DNA from 3 places in the Metabacillus sediminis genome. Region 2 is predicted to be linked to each of the others. Evidence: riboswitches for the same ligand, from Rfam matches in the RefSeq annotation. Region 2 holds a riboswitch; each other region holds the start of a gene.
The links. A riboswitch is a leader RNA that binds a small molecule or an ion and turns the genes downstream of it on or off. The one in region 2 is predicted to bind cyclic di-AMP.
Positions count from the first base shown of each region.

Region 1: it holds a riboswitch for cyclic di-AMP, as region 2 does, so the genes downstream of both, WCV65_RS05330 (CBS domain-containing protein) here and WCV65_RS17650 (dicarboxylate/amino acid:cation symporter) in region 2, are expected to answer to the same signal.
Region 3: it holds a riboswitch for cyclic di-AMP, as region 2 does, so the genes downstream of both, WCV65_RS06435 (APC family permease) here and WCV65_RS17650 (dicarboxylate/amino acid:cation symporter) in region 2, are expected to answer to the same signal.

Region 1 covers NZ_CP147407.1:977,157-987,161, reverse strand. The annotation lists gene WCV65_RS05355 (SulP family inorganic anion transporter) at 1-37, shown strand, start outside; gene WCV65_RS05350 (dimethylarginine dimethylaminohydrolase family protein) at 196-1,044, opposite strand; gene WCV65_RS05345 (hypothetical protein) at 1,187-1,483, shown strand; gene WCV65_RS05340 (hypothetical protein) at 1,518-1,754, opposite strand; partial or broken gene WCV65_RS05335 (MgtC/SapB family protein) at 1,781-2,247, opposite strand; gene WCV65_RS05330 (CBS domain-containing protein) at 2,273-2,689, opposite strand; cyclic di-AMP (ydaO/yuaA leader) riboswitch at 2,844-2,986, opposite strand; gene WCV65_RS05325 (nucleoside transporter C-terminal domain-containing protein) at 3,402-4,580, shown strand; gene WCV65_RS05320 (MerR family transcriptional regulator) at 4,876-5,640, opposite strand; gene WCV65_RS05315 (AraC family transcriptional regulator) at 5,780-6,715, shown strand; gene WCV65_RS05310 (DUF1761 domain-containing protein) at 6,731-7,120, shown strand; gene WCV65_RS05305 (hypothetical protein) at 7,494-7,838, shown strand; gene WCV65_RS05300 (hypothetical protein) at 8,127-8,768, opposite strand; gene WCV65_RS05295 (DUF5316 family protein) at 8,796-9,002, opposite strand; gene WCV65_RS05290 (hypothetical protein) at 9,233-9,676, shown strand; gene WCV65_RS05285 (PH domain-containing protein) at 9,678-10,005, opposite strand, start outside.
Region 2 covers NZ_CP147407.1:3,372,940-3,382,944, forward strand. The annotation lists gene WCV65_RS17645 (DedA family protein) at 252-848, opposite strand; gene WCV65_RS17650 (dicarboxylate/amino acid:cation symporter) at 977-2,224, opposite strand; cyclic di-AMP (ydaO/yuaA leader) riboswitch at 2,390-2,536, opposite strand; gene tatA (twin-arginine translocase TatA/TatE family subunit) at 2,786-2,983, opposite strand; lysine riboswitch at 3,197-3,373, shown strand; gene WCV65_RS17660 (amino acid permease) at 3,493-4,926, shown strand; gene WCV65_RS17665 (cation:dicarboxylase symporter family transporter) at 5,000-6,253, opposite strand; gene WCV65_RS17670 (D-alanyl-D-alanine carboxypeptidase family protein) at 6,511-7,686, opposite strand; gene WCV65_RS17675 (UDP-N-acetylmuramoyl-L-alanyl-D-glutamate--2,6-diaminopimelate ligase) at 7,894-9,381, opposite strand; gene fumC (class II fumarate hydratase) at 9,559-10,005, opposite strand, start outside.
Region 3 covers NZ_CP147407.1:1,202,651-1,212,655, reverse strand. The annotation lists gene WCV65_RS06435 (APC family permease) at 1-1,270, opposite strand, end outside; cyclic di-AMP (ydaO/yuaA leader) riboswitch at 1,409-1,558, opposite strand; gene WCV65_RS06430 (hypothetical protein) at 1,696-1,830, shown strand; gene WCV65_RS06425 (immunoglobulin-like domain-containing protein) at 1,874-2,698, opposite strand; gene WCV65_RS06420 (carotenoid biosynthesis protein) at 2,887-3,672, shown strand; gene WCV65_RS06415 (lysophospholipid acyltransferase family protein) at 3,641-4,297, shown strand; gene crtI (phytoene desaturase family protein) at 4,313-5,797, shown strand; partial or broken gene WCV65_RS06405 (DUF4440 domain-containing protein) at 5,799-6,178, shown strand; gene WCV65_RS06400 (MFS transporter) at 6,459-7,613, opposite strand; gene WCV65_RS06395 (phytoene/squalene synthase family protein) at 8,299-9,132, opposite strand; gene crtI (phytoene desaturase family protein) at 9,098-10,005, opposite strand, start outside.

The DNA.
Region 1 (10,005 bases), 1.7 Mb from region 2:
TTATCATCGCCCTGATACCAGAGCTGCCAATCATTAATGTGAGAAAAGGAGAACCGGCCTAATGCCGGTTCTTTTTTCATTCATTGCTTGAACAGTTTTCATAATGAATTGGTAAATCCCCAACCATGTCATCCTATATTCCGCTCCAGTTATCATTAAGTGCAGACCTTTAATGGATTGGGCTGTGTGACGGCTTTACCCCTCCCGCAGAAGCGGCAATGTACAGCATCGGAACGCTCCGCCGGACTTAATGATTTCAGAAAGATCCACTTCTATCACTTTATAGCCAAGCTTTCTTAACTGGTCATTTGTATGATTATTGTGAGGCAGGGCGATGATTTTTTTATTTCCCAGTGAAAATACATTCACACCCAGCCTGAACTGATCTTCTTCCTTTACTTCTATAATAGAAAAACGGGATGACAGCAAATCAATTTCTTCCTGTTTCAAAGCTTCCGGAAAAAGCAGCGCTTCATTTTCTGAAATCATGTTAAAAATACAGTCTAAATGGAGGTATTCTTTTTTAATAGGAACTGGAATAATTTCGTAATCAGGCAAATGGTTCTCAAGCATGGTGATACTGTCTTCAGATGTTCGCTCACTGATTCCTACATAGACGGTATTCCCGTTAATTAAAACATCCCCGCCCTCAATGCCGGAGCCTTTTAAGTCGACATATTGAATTCCCTCTTTATCCAGCCATTCTTTCAGGATCCGTTCCTCTCCCTGCCGGATGTCCATCTCCATATTGGCTATAAAAAGTGTATTTCCAAGTGTAAATCCAATATCCCTTGTAAACACCTGTTCAGGAAATTGCTCAACCGGCTCAAGAAGATGTGTTTCAATTCCATTTTCCCGAAGTACACGAAGAAATTCACTATGCTGCTTTACAGCTTTTACAGCATCAAGCTCTTCATCCTGGAATTCCTTTTGTGTTTCATTGATAATGTCTTCAATTTTCATATACTGGGGTGGACATAATAGAACGCTTTTAAGAGGCGCATATTCGCTGGAACAGCCTATCTTTATTTTGGAATGAGACATTTTGAACCCTCCTCATGCTTCACTTCATGAGAAGTAGTGTTTCCAAAATTGTCTTATTCAATCGCGCACACTAGCTCTTTCATGAATGATTGCCCGCCAATCGGCAAATCATAAGAAAAATGGAAAAGGGACCGGTGATCGCATGTATAATCGAATAGAAAATCTAAGGGACAGGCTTCCTGAGAACCACAAAAACATTGCAGTCCTGACAAGCCACATTTTTGAGGCATTTGATTCATTAATTGAAGAGCACCGGAGATATGCCGGGGTACGTGCTACGGCTAAAATACAGCCAAACCCTTATGAGGAAAAAACCTTTTTCGAAACGATTAATCAAGTGAAACAGATTATTTTGTCTGAGCTTGAAAAAACCGCAGAAGACATTGACCATAGAGGAGATAAATACTGGGAAAAAAATTATCCTGATGGAGTGGAATGACGGGGGACTGTATCCCCTCGTCATGAACACGTGATTATTTCATTGTAACTTTATAGAGTGAAGAACCTTCCCCCGTAATCTTCTCAGTTGTGACATGAATATCCGGATCAGAAGCCAAATTGAATGCAAGCACATAAGCCACTTTATGATCCGGTGTAACGTATGTCTCATAAAGCTTTCCAACCATTTCATTGGCGATAGAATCAGCCCACATTTCGGCTTCCCAGAGTGTTTCAAAAATGCGATTCTCATGCTTCCATTTTTTCTCCATAAAGGCCTCCCCGAGTGAAAAATTCCTTATATAGACATTTTATCTTTAGATAGGACCTTTTGAGAAGAAATAATTTTGCCGTGCTTTTGATTATACCGGTCAATCCAGTTGGCCATTGGCCTGAGAATGCTGTTGACGGCTACAACAATGATTGTACCTGCAGTGGCTAACATCAAAAACCCGGCACCTGCAAGCGTACCGATAGCGGCTGAGCACCATAGAGTTGCAGCCGTATCCAGTCCTCTAACGGTTAACCCTCGCGAAAAATAACCCCTGCCCCCAAAAAACCAATACCACTGACGATTTGAGCAGCAATCCTCATACTTGAATGATCGCCTGAGACATAATCGAGCATGACAAATAGACAGGCGCCAACGGCTACCAGAACATTCGTCCGAAGACCTGCAATGCACTTATGCCATTGTCGTTCAATTCCAATAACAATCCCCAGAAAAACAGCCGTCAGTAATCTCACTAAAATTTCGTATTCCATGATTCTACTTCCCCTTCATCCAATATCATCTCTCTATTTGGTTAAAAAGCTGATTTGCGCAGTATTCTATAATTTCTCTGCGCCTAATCATCCCTATAAAAATCCCCTGATCATCTACTACAGGGACAAAGTTCTGTTCCATTGCCCTGGAAATAATTTGTTCCATTTTGGCGTGAATTGGGACCGGTTCATTTTTCCGGTGCATCTCCACTTCCGTTAACCGGATTTTATTTGTGCTGTCAAAGCTTAGATTCGGCGTATTTTTGAGCTTCCATAATAAATCACCCTCTGTAAGCGTAGCTATATACTTCCCCTCATCATCCAGCAGCGGAAGGGCAGAATAACGATGATATTCCATTTTCTCCAAAGCCTGTCTCATTGTAGCGTGAATCGGCAAATGGATGACCTCTTTTTTTGGTATTAAGAAAAACGCTATATTCATTCAATCGATAGCTCCTTTATTTAATCTATAATCTCTTTTAGCATTTTCTCACGCATGGACTTTTTCAATCCATAAGAAAAAGACCACTGGCACTTCGCTGGCTATTGCTGAAAAAATGACAGCAAAAAAAGCCCCCAAAATAAGGCGGTCTTGTGACCTCCTTCGCTTTAGCCGACGAAGTTAGCTGACGGGCAGGATGGCGAAAGAGTCCTTTCATCCCTTCTGCTAAAGCAGAATTAGCCCCAAAAAAATTGGTTCCTCCGTTCCCGTGTTTACGGGATTAAGCCAGTAAAATTTTCATGTATATCGTACTCCCTGGATAGAACTTTGTAAATGTGAGTTTTTGACTATATAGTCGTATTTTTTCCTTGTTATGGCACTCTATCTTCATATTGCTTGTGGTTGCTTTACGATGCGTGAAATTGCTTGTGAAAAGATTAGTAAGGAATGGGGCATGACTAATAAAAAGTACGATGAATACCAATCGTTTTTCACTAAAAAGAAAACGAATTCATTTTTATTTAAATAACCCCTTCCCTATTGCCTGTAAAACAGTATAATAGGAAAGGGCAAAAAAGCAGCAAGGATAAAAATGTGTTTTTGCTGTAAATTTGTACACTCTAGGGAATGTTTGGGTAAAGATAAAGGGAACCCTTTCTCCCCCAGCCTGTCCCTCGTCATCATTCGCTTACTACATAAGGAGGTTGCTGCTATGAGTATCATCATTTCACTTGTCGGTATCGTCGTGGTTCTGCTGCTGGCCTATTTGGTCAGTAACAATAAAAAGCAGATTAAGATCAAACCCATTATCATCATGCTTGTTCTTCAAGTCGTCTTAACATTTATTTTCCTTAATACCGGAATTGGCCTATTTATTATCGAGGGAATTTCAGCATTATTTACGAAGCTCCTTGAATATGCTGCTAGCGGAATTAATTTCGTATTCGGCGGAATTGCCAACCCTAAGGAAATGCCATTTTTCCTTAACGTTCTCCTTCCGATCGTCTTCATTTCTGCTCTGATTGGAATTGCCCAGCACATCAGGCTTTTGCCTATCATCATTAAGTATCTTGGACTGGTTTTAAGTAAAATAAATGGCTTAGGAAAACTTGAATCCTACAACGCGGTTGCATCTGCTATTTTTGGGCAGTCTGAAGTATTCATTTCCGTAAAAAAACAATTAGGCCATTTGCCTGACCACCGTTTATATACACTTTGTACATCAGCTATGTCCACTGTTTCTGCCTCTATTCTTGGCGCGTACATGACAATGATTGATCCAAAATACGTCATTGTAGCCCTTGTGCTGAATTTGCTGGGCGGATTCATCATCGTGAACATCATCAACCCATATGATGTTGCGGACAGTGAAGACTTCATTGAAGTTCAAGAAGGGGAAAAACAGACCTTCTTCGAAATGCTGGGCGAGTACATCATGGACGGCTTTAAAGTAGCAATCATCGTCGGAGCGATGCTAATTGGTTTCGTTGCTTTAATTGCAGCCATCAATGATCTATTCAGCATCATTTTCGGCATCTCTTTTCAAACGATGCTTGGGTATGTGTTTGCACCATTCGCTTTCATCATCGGTGTACCGGCTGCAGAAATTGTACAAGCCGGAACGATTATGGCAACAAAGCTCGTTTCAAACGAATTCGTCGCCATGCTTGATCTTTCAAAAATGACCGAGCTGTCTGACCGGACAACCGCAATTATTTCCGTATTCCTCGTATCCTTTGCCAACTTCTCCTCCATCGGGATCATTACCGGAGCGGTAAAGGGATTGCATGAACAAAAAGGAAACGTGGTAGCCCGCTTTGGACTGAAGCTCCTCTACGGGGCAACATTGGTAAGCTTCTTATCTGCAGCAATTGTTGGATTGCTGATTTAATAAAAACGATGCGGCATAATCAGCCGCATCGTTTTTATTTGTTTTCTCCCACACTTGATGAGGAGAAAGCGGCCAGATTTCACCTTTGCTTACGATTAAAGGATAATGGCTGGCCTTTGAAGAGTAATTGCTGACTTTTGAAAAGTAATTGCTGACTTTTGAAGGATACGTAATTGCTGACTTCCTCAGATTAATTGCTGACTTTTAAAGGGTAATTGCTGACTTTCCATAATTCATGGCAGACTTGTATCTTCATAAGAGGTCTGACGAAGCTCAAAGCTCCGTGCACTCCCTTTTACTTCTTATAACCCGTATAAACATAAATTGCATCCCGCAGAAATTCCGCAAGTCCCGGTTCCTTTTCATCGTAATAGGCTTTAAACCGGTCATCCTCAGCATACATATCCGCAAGACCCGCATGTGCTTCACTGCTGTAATCAGCCCAGTAGTACATGAGCCACTGCTTATGCAGCTCTGCCGTTTTTTGAGCAGCAGCACTTGAAGGATCACCCTTTTTAAAGGCTTCAGCCAATGCGGTTTTAACCTCCTGCTCAAGCTTCGCTACTTCCTCGTATTGCTCCTTCGTCATATTTTCGAATTTTTCATTCGAGCGTTTAACTGTCTCTTCTCCATATTTTTGGCGGATTTCTTTCCCGTATTTTGCTTCGTTCTCATCAATCATACTTTGCTTAAAGCCTTCAAATTTTTCCTGATCAGACATCGTTATTCTCCCTTCACCAGCTGAGATCGACTTCTCCACATTGGAAATGAGCAAATCCAGCTGCTTTCGTTTTTCCAGGAGCTTTTTACGATGTTCAATAAGGGCTTTCGCTCCGTTAAAATGAGGGTCAGACAGGATTTCCTGAATCTGCTCCAGACTGACGTCGAGCTCACGGTAAAAGAGGATTTGCTGCAGACGATCCACCTCTGCCAGACCATAAATTCGATACCCCGATGAGTTCATTCTTGCCGGCTTAAGAATGCCAATCTCATCATAATATCTGAGCGTCCTTGCCGTGATTCCTGCCATTTCCGCAAGCTTTTGCACCGTATATTCCATCGGTGTTCACCTCCTGATAGATTCAGCTTACACCTTTACGCAGCGTGAAGGTCAATTGATATTTTGAAAAAAAACGGTAGAGATTGAGCCCGAAATTCTCCATAATAAGAGAGAACTCATTTGATAAGGGGTATCCAAGATGAATTATGGAAAAGAACAAGAAAGACAAATACAAAAAGTGATGGATTATATAGAAGAAAATCTCCATGAATCTCTTCCACTCGAAAGACTTGCAAAAGTTTCTACTTATTCTCCTTTTCATTTTCAGCGGATTTTCAAGGGGATAGCCGGTGAATCGCCTGCTGCCTATATCAAAAGACTCCGACTGGAAAATGCCGCCCACTTCCTGATTTATGAACAGCATTTACCTATAACCCAGATCGCCTATTTATGCGGATTTTCGTCCCTTTCATACTTCACCTACTCATTTAACGAAACCTTTAAAACCAGCCCGAAAAAATGGCGGGAAGGTGCGTACCTGGAGCGTTTTCCAAGGGAATACGAAGATAGCAAGAAATCTAAACTTTTCAGCAAGAATCTGCAAGCAACGAACGATAAGCAGCCCTATAATGAATTTAGATGGCTGGATTTGGATAAGGTGAAAACAATTGAACTCCCAGCTTTCCGTGTGGTCAAAAAACTTCACATCGGATCTTATACAGATCGCATTCCAAATGCTTGGGAAGACCTTTATCACTGGTCAAATGCCAGAGGACTTATCCAAAAAGACACCTGGATGATTGGGATTCCAAGAAATAACCCTTACATTACCCTGCCTGAGAGAAGCCGTTACGACTGCCTGATGCAAATCACCTCACATGACAGTATTGAGGAACCACTGTATACGTTTAATGGAGGAAAACATGTGGTGGTTGAGTTCGACGAGCCTGTCCCTTACAGTGACCGCGGCATGCTGATTGAGTGCTATTCTGAACTCTACAGCTTTTGGCTGCCGAGAAGCGGCTATAAATATTTGGGGAATCCAATTGAATTTGTACAAATTGATCCGAATGGAGGAACACTTGACCTCACATGCCGAATCAAGGCCATCGCCTTAGCCGTTGAACCGAAATAGAAAAGGAGAAACCATATGCTGATTAACATGTCTGATCTAAATTTTTTAGCCATCCTCGCTGGAGGCATCCTGTATATGATATACGGAGGCATTTATTATTCTATTTTACTCAAGGATAAAGGCAATTTTACGCAAAATGAAAGCAAAGGCCCTCTTAAATATGTCTTTTCTGTCATCGTCGCTTTCATTAGCTCGTTTCTGACAGCTATTCTGATTCAATCCACCGGTGCTGAAAACTGGCTTACCGGAGCTGGAATCGGCTTCATTGTCGGTGTTCTCATCTCCATTGTGTATGTGAAAAATTCACTATTCGGGTTATTGAGCAGAAGAGCTTTGCTGATTGCAATTGGAGATCATCTGGTTATTTTCATCTTACTAGGCATTTTACATGGTTCGCTGAATTGAGAGAAGAAGCTATCTAAGATGTCGTGAAAATAGGAATTTAACGAAATTGAAACCCCTGGGACGCTTGCATCCCGGGGGTTTGATTTTAACATAGGTACTTTGAACAAATTTAGGTTAGGCTGATTGGAGCGGAAGGTGCGATACTCCTGCGGGAGCAGCGGGACAGGTGAGACCCCGCAGGCGCTTGCGCCGAGGAGGCTCACCGCCCGCCCCGCGGAAAGGGAGAAACCTGCAGCGGAAATCAGCCAAAACCAATCCAATTAAAAATGTCAAAGAAAAATAAAAAAAGACTTTCCGATACGGACTTTTTCTATTTTTATCCAATTTATTATGTATAATGAAATTGTTACCATTATTTTAAAGGAGTGAAACTATGAAACACTTAGTCATAACCGCAGTAGCTGCAGGTCTTATCTTCATTCTGCAAGGCTGCTCCAGCAATGCTCATGCAGAAAACTTTAAACAGTCATCCATTGAAAGCACCTTCCCCATTCCAGCAGATGCAAAAGAGATAAAGAAAAAAGAGGACTCTGCAGTATATAGCCTGAAAGGAATGAAAGAAGAAGAAGGCCTGCCGAAAGCCTACCTTGCAAAATTAGAAGAGGATGGCTGGAAAGAATCAAAGTCCGAACAATTGGGTGCTATGCAAACTTTCAAGAAAGACGGAAAAACCATAAAAGTCACTTCTCTAACCGATAAACTCACACTAGAAAAATAAGTCTTTTGGATGAAGGGGTCAAATAAAAAAAATGCCCGGGAAAACCCAAACGTATGATTCATATTTTCCTGCTGACTTAGCTCCGTATTCCTCTAATATCTCCTCATGCCCTTCATCGAAATCATTTTAGCATCCTTCAAATCAGTAACGGCATACCAGCATCTTTTTTCCCCTCTGCTTAGAGAATCTTTGCAGAAACCCCGCCTGCTTTTACTTCCTTTATTGAGGAATAATCCGCCATCAGTTTAGCTTTTATTAATTTCCTCCATTTGAGCTGCAGCTGTCTATTCATGAACTTTTAATTTCTCCTACCGCCAAATAATCTTTCCTCGTTTTCCCATGTATCCCATGCTGACCAAGCAAATCCGTTATTCGTTTTAGATGCTCCTGATCTTCTACCACAACATAATGATGCGAGCCAAACAGGTTTTTCTGTATAATCGATAGTTTATACGCGTTGTTGATTCGGGCGTGCAGCCCATAAAGTGGATGAGAGAGGGTTATTTTTTCAACCTCATACCGCTTGATTTGTTTGAAAGAACGGTAGCTCCCGTTAAGAACAAGGCCCTCAGGTAAGATCAGGAGACTGCCTTGATGTTTTACGAAATTCATAATGACTAAAACCATGTAGATCACATTCAAATAGGCATACTCCAGCCAATCGGTGAAAAAAACCATCCATATTAACCACCCCATTAATATCATGGCAGCGGCCGTTCCCCATTTCACGATTTGATAGGCTCTCGTATTTTTAGAAATAGCCTCCATCTCTTTCCATTCATTAGGAATGAGCAGGCTGCTGTATTCATCCTTTGTTTTAGGGTACAGTGCAGTTTGAGAAAGTATGACGGCGTTTTTTACGTTAAACCAGTGCTTGAGCAGAAAATACATACCGGCTAGAAAAATAAGTAAGTAGATTAAATCCAGCATCCTATCTGCTCCCTTTTGTTTTTGACATTATAAATACCAAATCAGTCCTGCGATCCCCAGAAAAATCACTCCGGCTAATCCGGAAAACATGGTAATTTTAGTCCGTGAAATCCGGTGCTCTTTCGTCTCTGAAAAGAAATTTGCTCTCTGCTGCTCACCATTTGTCCAAGCACCAATTGAGATGCCTGAAATGATAATGCTGATAATGCCCGCTATTAAACAGAACTGCATCATGAATACCACTCCTTTCTTCCTTATGATTCATACGCATTAACATGGATAAAGTTCCCAATTATTGTTGTTGAAAAATTTATATATTATTTGCTGGACATAGCGAGAAATCGCTAAGACAATTCTGCGCGATTTTTTTCTGAGTCTAATACATCTATTTTGATACATAACGTGCAACAATAATGTTTTTAATTAGGGAATCCTAAAGGAAATTCAAATGAAAGAGGTGCTATATGAAGCTTTTCCTAATCATTCTTCTTTTTACTGCCCTTATCCATCCGTCGGGTGCCAAAGCTGTCGAGATGCCATGCAGTATGATTTTGGCCCCGGTCAATCAAAACTTATTCAATGCAAAAGGAGCCGCGCTGATTTATAAAGTGAAGCTTACACCAAGTTTTCAAAGAATTAGCATCAGTCTTCACGCTCTTCACTTACCTGCTCCTAGAGACCTTGGGAACTTCGATACCTATGAGGGATTTGCATTTATTCCCGGCCAAATTAGCTGGCGCTTTAAACTATATCCTGACTCTTCGGCAAATGATCCTATTTGGGCAGGTAAAATTGATTCCATCACAGCAGATCTCGAAAAAAGCAAGGTGCAGGTTCGTCTTTCAAGTACAAGATCAGGGCAGCTTGGTCCAAGCATCCTTTCCGGCAGCATCCCATCATGCCACTAGATTACGCCTGGCGTTCCTCTCTTCCCAGAAGCTTCAATATTTTGTCTGATTCAATTAAGGCATCTGGGCAATGCTTTCTTAATTGCTCAAGAAACAGGCTTGGATTTTGGGGAGAAATTTTCACACTTCCAAGCATCGCTGATTTGTAATAGAGGTCGATGGCATAACGGGCAGACAGGAGCCGATAGCCTGTGTAAATATCACGTGTCGGAATTGCACGCGTGATGTCTTCATAAGGGATCCGGCTTCTTATCGGCCCTCCCTTCACTATCAGGAATTTTTCTTGAAAAGTATAGCGAATGGATGCGATGGTCCAAAACATAAAAACG
Region 2 (10,005 bases):
GAGTAAAAATGTCCTTAAACCAAACAAAGATTGTTAAATTGTTTTTATTTGACGATCATACAGATAACATGCTCTTATAACCGGCCTAGTCCTTCTTCCTTCCATCTATTTAAGCCTCTTACTTTTGCAGGTATTTTTAACCTGGCCGTTCCCGCTTTTAAAAGAAAAGCTAAGTTAATATCTGCTATTCATTCATCAGCAGCATACATTAACTTAGCCAAAAGAAAAAACCCTGCAAACATCGGCAGAGTTTAAATGGTTTTGCGTTTTTTTGAACTTTTAGCAAAAAGATAAACGGCCATAACCAAAATAAAAATAATAACAATCGGAATAATAAATGGCTGGGCATATTCCTTAATATGCATCCAATTGCTTCCCAGCTGTATACCCAAAAACAGAAAGAGAATGGTCCACGGAATAATAGCAGCGATTGTATAAAGAGTAAACTTCCAGACAGGCATTTTAGCGATCCCCGCCGGAATGGAAATGGCATGTCTTACAACCGGAATAAACCTTGCTGAAAAAATAACACCGGTTCCATATTTTTCAAACCATTCTTCTGACATATCAAGGTGCTTCTTTTTAATGAGAAGATATTTACCGTACTTTTCAAGAATTGGCCGGCCTCCAAAATACCCAAGCCAATACAGGAAAAGCTGAGCAAAAGTCCCTCCGATCACTCCGGCTATAACCGCTCCAAACATTTCGATTCTTCCCAATGAGATCAGATAGCCCCCATATCCCAGGACAATTTCGCTCGGGATGATTTCAATCATCAGACCGATAGCAATCCCGAAATACCCCAAATCCGCTAACATTTCTAAAATACCAAATATAAATTCTTTCATTTGACGCTCCTTTGCTTTTCAAACAATCTTATATTCTACTATACGCCCGAAGCGGACAAGTATTCAACCTTATATTTATTGGTGAAGCATGAAAAAACCTGCAGCATGCCGGCTGCAGGTTTTTCCTATTACGTACTCTCCGCTATTTTATTATCGGGAGGTATACTCCCATTTTTCTTTTCCGATTCGGCTACAATTACCGCACACGCAGCATCCCCAGTGATGTTCACTGTAGTACGAGCCATATCCAATAGACGGTCAATTCCAAGAATAAGAGCAATCCCTTCTACCGGGAGATTAACTGAATTTAATACCAGTGCAAGCATAATCAGTCCGACCCCAGGAACTCCTGCCGTGCCGATACTTGCAAGCACCGCTGTAAGGACAACGGTTAATAGCTGTGTAACTGTTAGATCCTGTCCATATACCTGTGCGATGAATACAGTGGCAACCCCCTGCATAATCGCTGTACCATCCATATTAATGGTAGCACCGAGAGGCTGTACGAAGCCGCTGATTTGTTTAGGAACACCAAGATTTTTTTGAGCCGTTTCCATAGATACCGGCAAGGTCGCATTACTGCTGGATGTACTGAACCCAACTGTCATCGCGGGAGCAAAGCCTTTAAAGAACCAAACCGGGCTCTTTTTTGCCAAAAACATGATGCTTGAACCATACGTAAGGAATGCATGAATGACAAGAGCCAGTACGACAACGATAAAATAAAGCCCCATTGCTTTGATAGCATCAAAACCCTGGCTGCCTACTGCTGTCGCAATCAATCCAAACGTACCGTACGGGGCAAACTTCATGACTACCCCAACCAGATACATCATTAAATCATTTCCCTGTTCAAGAACCTTTTTAACTGCAGCTGTTTTTTCTCCAAGCATCGCAATACCAAAGCCGATGAAAACAGAGAAGGCGATGATTTGAAGCATATCTCCGCTTGCCATTGCTTCAATTGGATTCTTTGGGAAAATGTTTAAAAGCGTATCAGAAACAGAAGGTGCTTCCTCCGCTTTATATTCCGTATTTTTCGTGTCAAACTCTCCTGCATTTCCAGGCTGGATAACTAAGGCAAGACCAAGGCCAATGATAATGGCAATGGCAGTAGTCGATAGAAAATAGGCAATAGTTTTTCCGCCGATTCTTCCTAGTTTTTTCGGATCTCCCAGTCCTGCGACCCCTAATGTAATGGAGAAAAAAACAATAGGAACGACCAGCATATTGATTAAATTAAGAAAGATTTTACCTAAAGGAGTAAATAGAAAGGTATCGAGCTGCTTAAATAGGTCAGGGGATGTGATATTCAAGATAATTCCGACAATTCCCCCTGCAATTAAACCGATAATGATTTTTGTAGCTAATTTCATAGACTACCTCCTGTTGTTGAAATATTTAAAAAAACTATAGCTTGCTATTTTTTCCCATAACAAGCTGCCGTTAAACTCATAAATGGCGCAAAAAAAGCCGTGAGAAGAGATCTCACGGCTTTTACAGTCAAATTTAAATATGTTTCCAGCTTGACTTTCCCATTTGAAGTGTCTCTTCTCGCTTACGAGGTTAGCTGTCGGATTCGGACGAAGAGAAATGTCCTGCCTTCAATTAAAAGGATTCACCCCAAGTGCCACTGCACTGTGTTTTGGTTCCCCCGCTCCCTTTATGGGATTAAGCGCTCACATATGAACTTGTATTTTCATTATATACGAATAGTTTACTATTTTGCAATTATCAATTTATTCCTGCATAGACTGCATATCCACAACGTTCGCTCCACATAATGGAATTATTTTAACATGCTCCAGTTCTATATTTCCCCTCTATGGGAGGGGGGGTTTCCACCTCTCATCTAAATGAGGGCTCTGCAATAGCCAATCGGCTTAAGAGCATTCAGAGCAAAATAAAACAGCCTGCCTAAGCAAGCTGTAAATTCATCATGGACGTGCCTGTTCTTCTGTCTTTTTAGCCGCTGCCTTATCGTCGTCTTCTTCCATCATACCTCGTGTAGCATTTTTAAATTCACGAAGTGTTCTGCCCGCCGCTTTTCCAAGCTCCGGCAGTTTTTTCGGTCCAAATAACAGCAATGCTACGACTAAAATCAATAAAATTTCTCCAAACCCCAAACTGCCCATCTAAATAACCCCTTTGTGTTACAGTTTGTCACTCTTGCCTAAATTATAGGGGATACCATTAAGAATTCCAAGTTAATTCTAGGAAAAATCTAATTGTTCGCTTAATTCAAGGGATTATAAGGAATTCTTCTTTACCTGTTGACGGTATAAAGAAAATCATTTATTATTTTCAAGAATCGCAATTAAATACGTCAAAATCCTCACTCTATATCTCGGTGAGGTAGAGGTTGCACCAATTATGAGTAATTAGTCAGAAGCCGTTGGGGCTAGTGATGACTGCTGAAAGGAAAAGGTGCCGAAGCAATTTGAACCAACATTCAGATTTGCTGGGCCTGTATTAAATAAGTACAGGACTGCCGCAGTCTTCATCCGCGGAGCGCTATCAGGAGATAGGTTGAGGCGACTATGTATACAAAACGCATGGATTGCTCCATGCGTTTTTATTTTGTACATAATCTCATCTGTCTTCCTCAAGATAAGTAACATAAAGAAATAGGAGGATTTATAATATGGAACAAAAAAAATGGGGCTTCTGGCTTCTTTCCGCATTTGTTATCGGAAATATGGTCGGATCCGGTATATTCATGCTTCCGAGCACGCTTGCTCAAATGGCAAGTCCGATGGGGGCAGCCTCCGCCTGGCTGGTTACAGGTATTGGGGTATTAATGATTGCCTTCGTGTTTGGAAATCTTTCCATGAGAAAACCTGAACTCACCGGCGGACCGCAAAGCTATGCAAAGGCTATGTTCAAATCTGAAAAAAACGGTAAAATAGCTGGGTTTAGTATGGTTTGGGGTTATTGGGTGGCGAACTGGATCAGCAACGTAGCCATCATTACCAGCTTTGCAGGCTATTTATCAACGTTTCTTCCGGTTATGAAGGATCCTGCCGTTCTTTTCACCATCGGATCACAGGATTTTGAAAAAGGCAGACTTCTTACATTTGCTGTATGTACAATTTTGCTGTGGGGCACTCATACCATATTGGTTAATAATTTAAATGCTGCAGGCCGGTTAAATTTTGCCGCAACAGCTTCGAAAGTAATTGGTTTTATGCTATTCATCGGGGCGGCTCTGTTTGCTTTTCAGGGTGCTTCTACGGGGAAATGGTATTTCGATGTACAATCTGCTTCAGGTGAACCGCAGGGACTCTTCAAACAAGTTCAGCTTGCTGCTGTTTCTACACTTTGGGCCTTCGTTGGGATTGAATCCGCTGTGATCCTGTCGGGACGCGCCCGTTCACAGGCAGATGTCAAAAAAGCGACCATCTTCGGATTGTTTGTAGCATTGACCATTTATATGATTACCACCTTGCTGACTATGGGCGTTATTCCAAGAGAAGAACTTATGCAGTCTGATAAACCGTTTGTTGATGTACTGTCTCTTTTCATTGGAGACGGCGGCGGGATTGCGATGGCGGTGCTAGCATTGGTTTCCTTGTTCGGTTCTACTTTAGGATGGATTTTAATGAGTTCGGAAGTAGCCTACCAGGCAGCTAAATCAGGAATTTTCCCTGCCGCGTTTGGTAAAAACAATAAAAAGGGCAGTCCTATTGTTTCCCTTACGATTACAAACATTATGTCCCAGCTGTTTATTTTCTCTGTAATATCCGGAACGATCAGTGAGGCTTATACGTTCCTTACTACCTCTGCAACACTCGCTTACTTAATTCCGTACCTCGTTTCATCTATTTATTATTTGAAGCTGGTCATTAAGGGCGAGACGTTTAATGAAATGAAAGGTTCAAGAGTAAGAGAAGGAATCATTGCTTCCTTGGCCCTTTTGTACAGCGTGTATGTTATCATCTCAGGCACATCGGATTTAAAAACATTTTTCCTGGGAATAGGTTTATTCCTAGTCGGGTTTATCGTTTATCCGCTGCTTAACCGAAATAATAAAAAAGAAGGCGGGAAGCTTGATACAGACACAGAGACTTTGAAATAAACATACAAATTTATGACGTTAAAAATAGAAAAAAAGCCATAAAAAAGAAGCTGGCACAGTGCCAGCTTCTTTTTTACGCTGTCTTTCTTGCTTCCTCCAGCGGTACAGGCTTGAATTCACCTTCCCACTTCGAGATGACAACTGCTGCTAAAGAGTTTCCTACAATGTTTACTACCGTACGTCCCATATCAAGAAGACGGTCAATTCCTGCTATGAAGGCAAGACCTTCAACCGGAATTCCGACAGTTCCCAATGTTGCAAGCAGAACAACGAAGGAAACCCCAGGTACACCCGCTATTCCTTTAGATGTAACCATAAGCACAAGCATAAGAGTCAGCTGCTCTGCGATGGACAAATCAATGCCGTACATTTGGGCAATGAAAATGGCAGCAAGAGCCTGATAGAGTGTTGATCCATCTAGATTAAAGGAATATCCAGTCGGGATGACAAAGGAAGTGATAGCTTTTGGACAGCCGAACCGTTCCATTTTTTCCATAATCCTTGGAAGGACCGTTTCTGAACTGGATGTAGAAAATCCTAGGATCAGTTCATCTTTCAGAAGCTTGATAATATGAAAAATGTTTACTCCAACGATTTTTGCAGTAAGGCCAAGTACGACAAGAACGAAGAAAATCATAGTAGCGTATACTAAAATCATCAGCTTGCCAAGTGGTATTAAAGAATCAAGTCCAAACTTTGAAACGGTAATTCCAATAAGGGCAAATACACCAAATGGTGCGAACTTCATGACTTGATTTGTTACATAAAACATGGTGTCTGCTGCGCCCTGGAAGAATGCGAGAACCGGTTTTCCACGATCTCCAATAGCTGCTACACCTAAACCGAACATAACAGAGAAGAAGATAATTGCGAGCATGTCCCCTTCTACAAATGATTGAAAAATGTTTGAAGGTACAATATTGACGAATGTATCGGCAATCCCGTGACTTTCTACACCTTCAGCCGTATCAACATAGCTTGAAATATCGGTTTTTTCCAATCCATCCTTATCAACTCCCGCACCCGGCTGAAAAATATTAGCCGAAAGCAAACCGATGACAATGGCGATCGTTGTAATGATTTCAAAATAAAGAATTGTTTTCCCGCCAAGTTTTCCAAGTTTTTTGGTGTCACCAACACTCGCGACTCCAACAATAATACTGGAAATGACAATCGGAATAACAATCATCTTAATTAAACGCAGAAAGATATCTCCAATAGGCTGGAGGTAGCTTACGACCGTGGGGTTACCATAAAAAATAGCCCCTACCGCAATACCGAGCCCAAGACCTATCAATATTTGCCATGCTAAACTGATTTTCTTCACATAGAACAACCCCTTTACTGTAATGAATAATCCAAAAAAAGAAGAAATTGGGAACTAAGGGTTTAGAATACGCCTACTACTCTGTGCACGCTGATAGTTCAATATCTTATCTGATATTTAACTTTTTTACAATACAAATTTCGACATGATTTTCACAATTCTGAAATGAGTATTTTTGTATCAGCAATGAAAAAGCGAATCCAGGACTATCGTCTGCATTTATATCAAAATAATTCTTCTCTAACAGAAGAAAAACTTCAATACTTTTTTGTCTGGATATAAAGGGCTCCTCCAACTCCTATAACTAAGAGAAAAGCCATCATGACCGACATGTAAAAATGGTTATGAAAAGAAACATCCTTGCTTGAACGATTCTGTTTTGGGGACTGGCTAATGCCCTGTCCTTCAGGGACAGCTGATTGCAGGCTTGCAGCTGCCAGAGTTCTTCCATCTTCCCCTACAACAATAAGCTTGTCCGCTTTGCCAATCTCTGTTGTGACCTTTTCATCATGGTGCTTTGTATAAAACAAAGGCCGTGTTAATTGAAGAGGTTCTCTTTGTTTATTTTTCAGAGCTGCTGTAGGAGCAATGTTTTCTGTTTCAAAATGAGTGAATCCGTAATCCAGCAGCTTCTTTGTATCATCATAAGTCCCTTGATCGTTTGGAGATTTGAGGGTAACTGCGATAAGACTTAGTCCATTTCTTTCTGCAGAAGTAACCAGGGTATAGCCTGCTTGAGAAACGAACCCGTTTTTCCCACCAGTTATCCCCTCATAAGGCTGCTGCTTTAGCAATTTGTGATGGGTGAAAATAGTCGTGTTCCATGACTTCCCTTCCCATTTCAGTGCTTTTGTACCGAAAATATTTGAGAATTCTTCATTCTTTTTTGCGTATTGTGTAATTTTAGCCATATCTGCGGCTGTTGTTTTATGTTCCGGATCAAAGAGTCCATTAGGATTCACGAAGTGGGTGTGGGTAACGCCAATTTCAGTCTGCAAATACTGATTTAAATCTTTTGAAAATTCACCGACACTTCCGCTTAAATGTTCAGCGATCGCTATTGCTGCATCATTTCCTGAATTTATGAGCATGCCCTGAATAAGCCGTTTTAAAGGAACTTGCTCCCCTTCTTCAAGAAATACCTTTGTTCCTTCTGCATTTCTGGCGTTCTTGCTTACGGTGACCTCTTCCTCTAAATTTCCATGTTCGATTGCATAAATGGCGGTAGCAATTTTCGTAATACTTGCAGGATACATGGAAGTAGATCCGTTCTTTTCGAATAGGATTTGACCCGTCTTAGCATCCATGACTAATGCAGCCTCACTCTCAAGGAGCAGCTTCTTATCGTCTTCTTCTTTACCTGCTGCTTTAACAGGATGAAAAAAAATGGATAGGGTGAAAACAGTAATTATTAGATGTAGAACTTGCTTCATAAAACTCATTCTCCTTATCTATACCCTGCGATAATCCTTACTTAGGATATCAACATCATTCTTCGAAAACAATGTAAAAAAATTGAACAGACTGCATATTCTTACACAAACCATCAATATATGGAAATAGCGTAAACAAATAAAACAGGAACCCAGTTAATGCTAACCCAGGCTCCTACAAAATTAGTTCATAATCCTATTCATTATTTATTCAGCTTTTTTTGCTTGCGCCGCAGCTGTTCTTTGCAAATAGCGTATCGTTTCTCCATCAGAAGAGGCCGGTAATTCAAATGCCTGCTGATAGGGTTCTGCACCTTTGCCGGTTACAACAATCCAATCCCCCTGCGAAGCATGCATAAACATATGTTGAATAGCCATGGTCCGGTCAGAAATGATCCTGCCTTTCTCATTGCCAAAAGCGGTTTGTAATTTTTCTAGCTCATTCAAAATTTCCTTCTCTGGGACACCATTTAAGTCATCCTGTGTAAGAACATACGCATCGCTTAAATCTGAAGATAATTTAATCATCTCACATCGCTTCGATTCATCTCTTCCGCCTCTGAATCCAAAAATATGGTACACCTTTTCCGCCCCGCACTCTCTTGCAGTCTTTAAACAATGATAAAGAGCTTCCGAGGTGTGGGCATAATCCACCATAAAGGTAGGCTGACCGGCTTCTTTATACACTTCATTTCTGCCGGGAACACCGGGAAATTTCATAAGCGCTTCTGAAATCACCCGTTCTTCAACACCCATTTCTTTAAGTGCCAAAAAGGCTAGTCCAGCGTTATAAATATTATGAAGACCTGGTACGGCCAACTGAATAAAATGCCCTCTGTTTTCTGTTTCATTCAAGATGGCAGCAGGGAACTTACTCGTTTTCCATTCTGATAAGCGCAAATTATTTCCCGTGTTTTCCCCAAACGTATAGATTTCTTTTCCTTCCGTTCGGAGATTTTCCGCAAGCTTCTCCCCCCAAACGCTATCCGTATTAATGAAAGCTTTTCCGGAATGGGACAGCTGTTGAAAGAGCTTGGATTTTACTGCAAAATATTCTTCCATTGTATGATGGTAATCCAAATGATCCTGATCGAGATTAGTAAACAATGCATAATCAAATTCCACACCTTCTACTCTGTGCTGACTAATACCGTGGGAAGAGACTTCCATCACCGCATATTCATCATTACTCCTATGAAGAAGTTCCTGAAGCTGAAGGCTGTCAGGAGTCGTATTGGAGGCGCGGTACCATTTTCCATTTATGTAATTGGCAATCGACCCGAAAAGAGAGCAGCTCAATCCAGCTGTTTCAAGAATATGTTTAATCATAAAAGCAGTCGTGGTTTTTCCATTAGTGCCTGTGATCCCAATCATTTTGTGTTTCTTTTGAGGCTCTCCGTAGAAAGCAATTGCAAGCTGAGCCATTTGCTTTCTGCTATCCACAAGCTGGATGCAGGGAACAGGAAGACGTTCCGGCTCTGCTTTTTCTCCTGCCACAGCAGCAGCCCCTGCTCTGATAGCGGCTTCAATATACTTGTGTCCATCCTGCTGATAGCCGCTGATGGCAATAAACAAATTGCCGGGTTTTAGATTTCTCGAATCCGATGTGATACCGGTTATTTCAATCCCTTGCCAGTCTTTCCTAATAGACTCAGGCTTTATGGATGAAGATAAAAGCAGCTGATGTAAATTCATAGGTGACAAACTCCTTCATTTCTCTATTTCACACATGGTTCGAAACTCGTCTTCTTTTTCTATCCTTTTGGCACTGAACCCATTTTTTCATATTATTTGCTGAATGATTCGCTTTAAATGCCGTTATATAATGGAAAACAAAGAAAGCGCGCCTGAATTCGGCGCGCCCTGGATCGTTTATTTTGGCTTTGTCATGTTTTCCGGAACTACATATTGATCAAATTGTTCTCCCGTCAGCAGATTAAGTTCGATCGATGCCTCTTTAAGAGTCAATCCTTCTTTGTGGGCATGCTTGGCAATTTTCGCTGCATTCTCATATCCAATATGAGGATTTAACGCTGTTACAAGCATGAGTGATTCATTTAAGTATTTTTTTATCACTTCATCATTTGGCTCAATTCCTTTAGCACAGTGAACATTGAAGGAATTGATCGCATCCGCAAGCAGCCGGACTGATTGCAGGAAATTATAGAGAATTACAGGCTTATAAACATTCAATTCAAAATTCCCCTGGCTTGCGGCAAAACCGATGGCTGCATCATTCCCCATTACCTGTACCGCTGCCATCGTTAATGCTTCACTTTGCGTTGGATTGACCTTCCCCGGCATAATGGAGCTTCCAGG
Region 3 (10,005 bases), 1.9 Mb from region 2:
AAATAATGGTTACAATGAAGCAGATCACTGCCCCAGTTGTATTGATAATAAATTTAGGCATCCAGCCTGCTGGTTTTTCACGCAGCCATTTTACCATCATTCCAGTTTGGGAAAGAGTAAATGGAATAAATACTCCAACTGCATAAAGCGGAATCAGGTGCTCTGTCTGCCCTTTAAATGCGATAATAAGGATAATAGACAAAATGGACAGAATGATAATTCCATTTGAATAGCCTAATCGGTCACCACGAACCGTAAACATCCTGGGGATGAACTTATCCTTCGCAAGATTTACTGCAAGAAGCGGGAATGCGGTGTAGCCTGTGTTCGCCGCTAAAATTAAGATCAGGGCAGTTGTCCCCTGAATAAAGTAATACATGAAGTTCCTGCCGAAGGTTTCTTCCGCAATTTGAGAAACGACCGTTACCTCTGCATTTGGAATAATTCCATAGTAGTAAGCTAAAAACACAATTCCAGTAAACAGAATCGCGAGCAGGGTTCCCATTGCGATTAGGGTTTTAGCCGCGTTATTAGGCGCGGGATTCTTAAAATTGGGAATCGCATTGGAAATTGCTTCAACCCCTGTCAGGGCTGAACTTCCTGATGCGAATGCTCTCAGTAAAATGAATAAACTGATTCCTGCAACAGGAGTACCGACCGGCGTATGGAGATCAGGTGATACATGACCTGTTAATATATTGTATATTCCCGCACCAATCAAAATGAATAAGGCAAAAACGAACAAGTAAACAGGATAAGCCAAAACAGAAGCAGATTCCGTTACTCCTCTTAAGTTTAATATAGTCAAAAGGATCACAAAGACAATGGCAATCTCAACATTGTAGGGATGCAAAGCCGGAAACGCAGATGTAATAGCATCCGTACCTGCAGAAACACTTACCGCAACCGTTAATATATAATCAACCAGCAAGGAACCGCCGGCAATCAGCCCCGGATTGACACCAAGGTTGTTTTTCGAAACAACATATGCTCCTCCTCCGTGAGGATACGCAAATATAATTTGACGATAGGATAATATAAGAGCTGTCAGTAGAACCAATACGCCTAATGCAATCGGAATCGAATACCAGAAGGCTGCTGCACTAATTGTCACAAGGACAATTAAGATCTGCTCCGGACCATATGCAACAGAAGACAGGGCATCAGATGAAAGGATGGCCAGAGCCTTCTTTTTGTTAAGCTTCTGTTCACCGAGCTCACCTGACTTTAATGGCCGCCCGATTAGAAGCCTTTTTAATGAATGAATCAAATTTTTCACCGCCATATAGTAGTAAACTTAAGTTGCCCTTTTTTACCCGTAAAAAATTAAAATCCTAACAATAAAAATGCCTGCAAGTCATCATTAACAGACTTGCAGACATGTAAATTCCTGTCTCACAAGCTCCACCTTCCTTCTCATATAACGCTGACGAGGTTAGCTGCCGGATTCGGGCCATTGAGTAGCCCTACCTGTTAAGGATTCACCCCAAGGATTCATTATGTAAAAATCCATTTGTAACGGGTCCCCCGCATCACACGATTTAAGCGATTTAGAAACATGAAACCGTTGATTATCATACTCCCCTCAATAGGAAATGTAAATAAAAATTTTCGCTTTATTTTCGAATGGCTAAATAGAAATAAAAACGTTCCGAATCGGAAACAATAAATCATAAAAAGATTGGAGGAAAGACCATGTTTAAAGAAAAGAAACCATTATTAACTGATGAATTCTTAGACGCTGTAGAAAAGGAAATCTCGGATTTATTCGGAGTTCAATCAATTGAGGATAATGAGATGCCATCAGAGGGCGCACTGGCTGATCAATAAAAAAGAGCATCAGGAGAAGATGCTCTTTTTACAAATACCGTGACTATTTTATTTCAAATTCCGCTGCCAGATCAGCCTTCATGTTTAACTCGTTTTGAACGTCCTTAACCACTCTGTATTTTCCGGCAGGCAGCTCCGATGTATTCAGCGTTAATGTTTGGGATTCTCCAGGAAGTATGTTAACTCCTACACTATTAAATGCCATATCGAGATTGACCAGTTTCCATTTCCATCCCGTCCATTTTTCGTAATGATACGATACTCCTGTTAATAATTCCTGCGGACCGTAATTTTCCAGTGTTAATTGAAGGCTGTCCGATTTCGTTATCTGTTTTTTATTTAAGGATACCTTTGCATTGATTTCCGCTGTTGGGACGTAAATGAGCTCAACGGCTGTATCCTCTACCTGTCCTTTATCCCCGAGAATTTCAATACTGAGCACATACAGAGCATTTTCTTTGTCAGGCAGTCCAGTAGAGAAGTTTTCCATTTTTGCTGTTTTTTCCGCAATCAATTTAAATTTTTTGTAATTCCGATCTCTTTCCGTCAGCTGATACCGGATGGTTTTCTCTGCAGAAGACACTTTTAGCACAGCATGTACAGGGGATTTCGCCGACATATAGTACCCCGAGGTGTCAAAGTGGAAACCTCCTCTTCTTTTAAAATACTTTCCGGTATGCGGACCGTATTCTGTTTTTTTGTGAATATTGCCTGGCCAAACAAAGTATTCATGTTCCTTGCCAGGAGCTCCGATTTGAGAAGGCAGCTGATCCTCAGCAGAAGCTGATCCTTGAGCTTCCTTAGTTGAACAACCGGACAGTGCCAATAATGCAAACATGAAAAAGGCCATGATTTTTTTTAGCTTCATGAATTCTCTCCCTTATTTAGTAGTCGAATCGCTTCCAATGAAAGCAGAAACAGGAGTAAGGAAAAAGCGTTACATTATCAAATTAGTCGACTTCGGATGGTAAAAGTTTCAAAATCAGCCATTTAACCGCTCATTTCTTGTGCTGTCTGCCTCCCTTTGCCTATAATGACGATAAAGAGGTGAAGAATTTGAAGGCGGATCATTGGCTTTATGTTTTTTTTCTTATTTGGTACGGCTGCGGTGTTATTTTGCTTGGATTTGACATTCTGCCTGTTTGGCTAGAATGGGCCAACGTTGTGTTTCTCATAGTAGCCGGAATTCTTGGAGGAGTATATTTTCATCATACATACGGCCCGAAAATGGGGATTGGCTTATCATTGACGGTCATCCTTCTTTCTATTTTCGCTGAGCATCTGGGTGTGGAATACGGAATCCTTTTCGGCGACTACTATTATACAAAGGATTTCGGTCCTCAAATTCTGGGCGTTCCGGTTGCGATCGGCTTTGCATGGCTCATGGTGATTGGCGGTTCACACGCTATTTTAAAAGCCGTTCTCCCCCATGCTCCCATAATCGTTTTCAGTGCGATTGGCGGGCTGCTGGCAGTATTGATTGACTTAATCATCGACCCGGTCGCAGCTGAAGTAAAGGAATACTGGGTTTGGACAGCGGAAAGTTTTTATTACAACATCCCGTTTTCAAATTTTTCCGGATGGTTCATTACGGCGTTTGTTCTCCATTTGATTATTGGGCTGGCGGGAAAAGAGCGCTACACACCCGTTCCGCTTTGGCAAAACCGGATTACGGCTGTTTACTTTTTAGTGCTATTTATGTTCGCACTGCTGGCGGCCCTTCATTCCCTCTGGCTCGCTGTCGGCTTCTCCATGGTTCCTGCTGTGCTCGTACTGGCAAGCTATATTTTCTCAGTAAAGAGGGGTTCACATGATCGAAGCCAGCAAAAGCAAGTGGTTTGATTTTGGATTTTCCCAATATACAAAAAGGCTGTTCAAACATCATTTTAAAGGAATCTATATACATACTGAAGAAAACCTGCCCGTGAATGCACTGTGGTGTGCAAATCACAGCACCTGGTGGGATGGCCTTGTCCTTCATTATATAAACTGGACGGTGCTTAGACAGGATTTCAATATCATGATGCATGAGAAGGGCCTTAGGGATTTTCCCTACTTCCGCCGGCTGGGAGCGTTTTCTGTGAACCGGGAAAACCCGAGAGATATTATTCAATCGGTTAAATATGGAGGATCGCTCCTTAAAGAAGGCAAGAGTGTCGCCATTTTCCCACAGGGAGACGAAAGACATCTTGAACAGCGCCCTTTAGAATTCCTATCAGGAATCATAGCCATGGCTGAGATCAGTCCGGAAACACCGATTCTGCCGATTGCCCTTTACTATTCATTTGGATCCGAAAAGAAACAGGAGCTATATATTGCCATCGGCGAGCCGATTGCCTATTTAGATTTGGGCGGCAGCCGGAAAGAAAAAACAAGAATTCTTGAAGATCTGTTTACCGCTGGGCTTGACGAGCTGAAAAGGAAAGTCATTTCACGTGATACAAACGATTTTCTAAACATTCTTTGAAGGAGAAGGAAAGCGATGAAAAAAGCCGTAGTGATCGGAGCGGGCCTTGGCGGTCTTTCTGCAGCCATTACCCTTGCCAGTGAAGGCTGGGACGTTACCGTTGCCGAAAAAAACAGTCATCCGGGCGGAAAAATGATGCCTGTGAAACTCGGATCCTTCCACTTTGATTTTGGACCAAATACAATAACAATGCCTCAGGTTTTTGAAGAGGTTTTTCATAAGGCCGGCAAAAAAATGCAAGATTACTTGGAAATGGTGAAGCTGCAAAAACATACGGTAAATTATTTTCCGGATGGGAACGTCTTTTTCCTCAGCAGTGACAAAGCGACTATGAAGCAGCAGCTCCGGAATCTGGATCCAAAGGGATACAGGAATTACGACCGGTTCATTTCTGAGATTACAAGATTATACGGACTGTCAGAAAAACACTTTTTCCCCAGAATGTTTAAAAGTGTGCTGGATTACACCTCACCAAGCCTCAGCTATGCATTCATGCGCGTCCGCCCTCTTGAAACGATGGACCATTTTTTCAGAAAATACTTTGGCAATGAACAGGTCATTCAGGCATTTAACAGGTATGCGACCTATATCGGTTCATCGCCCTATCAATCTCCGGCAACGTTTGCGATGATTGCTTATCTGGAGCTCGTGCAGGGAGTATTTTACATTAAAGGCGGAAATACAAAGATTGCAGAAGCTTTTTATGAATTGGCCAAGGAAATGGGTGTCCAATTCATGATGAATACAAAGGTTCAGGAGCTGCAGATTTCGAATAAACGCATTAATACGGTACTGCTTGAAAACGGCCAGGAGCTGACAGCTGATGAGGTTATCTTGAATGCGGATCTGCTTAAGTCCTTTCCTGAGCTGGTGGCCGAATCGGAAAGGCCTCATTTTACCGATAAAAAACGAAATGGATATTCGCCTTCCATTTCAGCGTTTGTCATCCTTGCTGGAATAGAAGGAAAAATAGACAAACTCGCTCATCACAGCGTCTTTTTTTCAAAAAACTACAGGAAAGAATTTGATGAGCTTTTCAAAAATCAGAACTACAGTGAGGATCCAACTATCTATATAAGCAATTCCTCCTTCTCAGATCCATCACAGGCTGATGCTGGAAGCAATCTATTTATCCTTGTAAACGCACCTCCGCTCAACCAGGATGGCAGGCTGCAGATTTCACCTCAGGATTATAAGTCTCTGATTTATGAAAAATTGGAGCAGGCCGGCGTTTCACTTTCCGGCAAAATAATGGAGGAACAGCTTTTCACACCTCTCGATATTCAGGACCGGTTCGGCGCCTACCGCGGTGCTTTATACGGCATTTCCGCCAATAAGAAGTGGGATGCCTTTATGAGGCCGGGAAACTTCCCTGCTGATATTCAAAACCTTTCGTTTGCAGGAGGAAGTACTCATCCGGGAGGCGGTTCACCGATGGTAACGATAAGCGGTATGAACGTGGCTGAAGAGATTGCAAAGAGAGAATCCAAGAGGCGGTAATGTGGAACATGAATTAAAAGATGTCATCAAAAGATGTGATGCTGCTAGTAAACAGGAAGACTTTGATACGTTGATGAATGATTATACGGAGGATGCCATTCTTGTGGTGAAGCCCGGGAAAATTGCACGGGAAAAAAAACGAGATTAAAAAACCCTTTATTGAGATTGCAACAATAGTATCTTGCCACACAGGGGGAGATGATTATTCTGGAAGCGGGAGGCACGGCCTTAGTCCTCTCCCAAACCCTGCTTGACGCCGATAAAGAGGACTCAGAATTTTCCATGGAGCGAAAGGCAACCTATGTCTTTAAGAAAAATTCAAATGCTGAATGGCTTTGTGCCATTGATCATTCATATGGTACAGAATTACTCTTAAATTAGAAATGAGCTTATATACAGAACCCAATAACACTCAAGGTATAAGTGCTATTGGGTTATTTTTTGATTTTTGGCTCTGTTGATTTGTAACACCTGCTGATTGGAGTAGAAGGCGTGAGACCCCGCATTCGCAAAGCGGCGCTTGAAGCTTTGCGCAGCCTGCCAAAGGATAATCTTACGCCTGACAACCAACATCCAAATTTTTAAAAACGCTGCAGAGAGGGAGGGAAAAAGCTTTAAAAGCAGACTTTTGCGAAAGGCTTAAAGCACCATGCAGCGAAAATCAGCTGGTTTCAGGTTCAACCTTAAAAATGAGCAGCAAAAGCAAAGTGACAGATAAAAGCTGAAAAGCAATCCCAACACCATAGAACTCCGCTGCATAGCCAAACCCCAGTCCGATTGCTACGCTCAGGATATTGCACACAAATGCATCTATGGACGAAATGGTCACCCTGAACTCATCCGCTGCGCGGCTCTGAAGCATCCCGGATAGAATAGGGCTTGCCAATTCCAATATTGAAATTGCTGCCATAACAAACAGGACGGCACTCCAATGCTCTACAAATCCAAAAAGGAATACAGCGAGAGCCGCAGCAGCAAAAGCTGGTTTCAATCCAAATCCATGTTTTTCATAGGCATTAGCCAGCAGATTAGCCGCTGCACTTGAGCCGGTAATAGCAAAACTGATGTACCCGAAATAAATAACCGAAATGCCGATCTCCGGATAGACAAGCATGCTCATTTCATAAAGCTCACTGTGCAGTACAGTGCCAGAAATACCACTGACAAACAGAATCACCAGCAGGTGCCTGTTTTTTAACGTATAGGCGATCCCGGCTGTAAGTTGAATCCAAATATCTTTGCGGATTGGTTTTTCATCTGCCCTCTCATTTTTGGGTTCATCCAAAGTGAGCGCATAATAGATACAAAGCGGAAAGCTGATCAGAGACAGCCAGTAGGTTATTTCATACGATGTATAATAAGCTAAGTATCCTCCAGCTATTCCCGAAAACCCAAGAACAGCGTTTCCTGTAAATTGATAGCGGCCGTTCCACTTCACATACTCCTCTACCCTGCCATATTCCTTCAATGACATGTAAAGAATAGACTCCATGACCCCTGACTTTAGAGAACCGCCAATTGCAGCTGCTAAGTAAGCTAAGCTGAACCCGAATAGATCATATGCAAAAATAGAAGCCACAAACTCGAAATAGCAGATAAAAAGACCGGCTGCGAGCACATACTTCTTTTTCCAAATATCTGCTAAAGCTCCGCACGGTATTTCCAGCAATGCACTGATTACCGCGTAAAATACAATTAGGTTTTGCATGTCCAGAACGGATAATCCCCGCGATTCGGCAAAAAGCCGCTCAATTACATAGGCAAAAACCAGTCCCTCGCAAATCGAAATTGCGAGCAGTCTCCCCGTATTTTTCATCGTTCTGCCCTCCTTTTTTCCTTTTTAGCAAGGAGGGTTAGGGAGGACCGCGCGAATAAGGTCAAAATCAGCAGCTGGATTTATTGCGGATCATTTATGCAGCCCCCTTTATTCTTCTTAAATTTTCATATTCTGTCTTTAGATTGATTATTCCTTTGTTTTAATAACCTTTTAGTTCGTCAGGAGCTGTTAGCAGAGCAAAAACATTAAAAATGAATTCCAAGCGGCAAATAGAATCCTAGCAGAAACATACAGATTACCTAAAGCGGTATATATGTCTCTATTTCTTTTCAATCTGCTGCCATCTTTTTCCGGCCGGTAACCTTCTCTTTCCGGCCAGTATCCACACGGTTCCAGCCGTTCCGCCATCTTTTCCAGCCAACCCCCTTTTTCCACTCCCTATATTCTCCGCACAAAAAAACCCGTACCAATCCGGTACAGGTCCTTCTTCACTATTTTAATAAGCATGAACTGCAATGAATTCATTATTTTTCTGGTGAACAAGAATGATTTTGCCGAAAGCTTTAACTTGCCTTGGTTATGTAAATAATACACAGCAAAAAAAAGAAGCACGGCAATCAGCCAGCTTGCTATGTGATAGTGGGTCATGAATGATGCCTCGTAATGTCCGGTTTAATGCCTTTCATTTTAGCACAGAAAAGGAAGCGTCTCCTGTACGCTTCCTTTACATTTGTGACAATATAGAGATTTTCTCATCCTGTGTAACGTAGTTGCGCTCTCCGAACACCCTGTAGTTATTGCTGCGCACCTTGTTCAGGATCGCTTTATAGAAGAAAGCAGCTGCTTTAACCGGTGTTCTGGAATGAAGAGGATACTCATCAATTGTGTCCATTGCCTCCTCATAATAGGCTTCCGCTTCAAACGCAAGATACTCCCATACAGATATGAAGGATTCATTAATGACACCGGACTCCAATTCAGCTTTCGTATAGCCAAACTGGTCCAGCACTTCCTTCGGGAGATAAATCCGGTCACGATCCAGGTCTTCTCCGATATCCCTTAGTATATTGGTCAGCTGCATCGCGATCCCAAGAGCAATCGCACCATTCCGAAGCGTGCTCTTTTTTCTTGGGGCAAGAATCGGCAAAATCATGAGACCGACTGTACTCGCTACATGGTAGGAATATTGAAATACTTCCTCTAATGTTTCATATCGTGTCTTCGTTAAATCCATCCGCTGTCCTTTGATCATGTCCCAGAATGCTTCTTCGTCCATATCAAAACGGCTGAACGTATCTTCGAGAGCGAGCCATATGTAGTGGCTGCGGTCATGGTTGCCATTTAAAAAGCGTTTAAAATCTTCTTCAAAGGCAAGAAGTTCTTTTTCGGGCTCCGCTCCCTCGTCAACAATGTCATCCACTGTCCGGCAAAAGGCATAAACGGCCCAGACCGCTTTTTTCTTTTCTGCCGGGAGAAGAGAAAATGCCTTATGAAAGGATTTGGAATGAATCTTTATAAGTTCTTCACATTGTGCGTATGCTGCTTTCAGCTTTTCCACTTAGGCTCACCCCTTTATGTTTGTTTGCATCCTCCATTAAGACGGAGACCATCATTTTTGCTCCCTGCATGACAAGCGGAATGCCTCCCCCAGGATGAATGGAAGCGCCTGCTGCATACACATTTTCTAATTTGGAAGGCTTGACCTGGGGCCGGAATACGCCAGACTGGAAAAGGGATGGAGCAAGTCCGAAGCTGCCTCCCTCGAACAGTCCTTCTCTTTTCGCGTCATTCGGAGACTTAATTTTCTTCCAGACTATATGGTTTCTTAAACCCGGAAACCCTCTTTCCTCAAGCTTCTGGATAATGGTATCCGTAAATTCGGTTTGCTGCTCCCAGTCAATATGGCCCCCCGATGGAACAGGAATCAAAGCGTAAAGAACACTTTTACCTTCAGGAGCAAGGGTTGGATCGATGACGGAAGGATGGAACGCATAGATCGACGGATCAGACGGTACTTCTTTTGAAACGAAAATCTGGCGCATATGCTCCTGAAAATTCGCTCCCATGAAAAACTGATGGACATTTGCTTCGGTATATACTTTGTCCAATCCCATGTACAGCAGCAAACATCCCGAAGACGGGACATAGTCTTTTTTTGGAGTATGAGGCTCCAGCATATGGGATACAGAAGGAAAATCCCCATTCATGATCAAGTAATCTGCTTCATGGAATTCTCCATTTACGTACAGGCCTTCAGCACGTATACCATTTGACTTGACGGATTGCACAAGCGCATTTTTCTGTATGACTGCACCTGTTCGGATAAGGGCCTCTTCAAGCACCTCAACAAGCCGTGCATATCCGCCTTTCATATAATACACACCATGTTTGTGCTCACTATAGGAAACGAGCGAATAAATCGCTGGTGTAT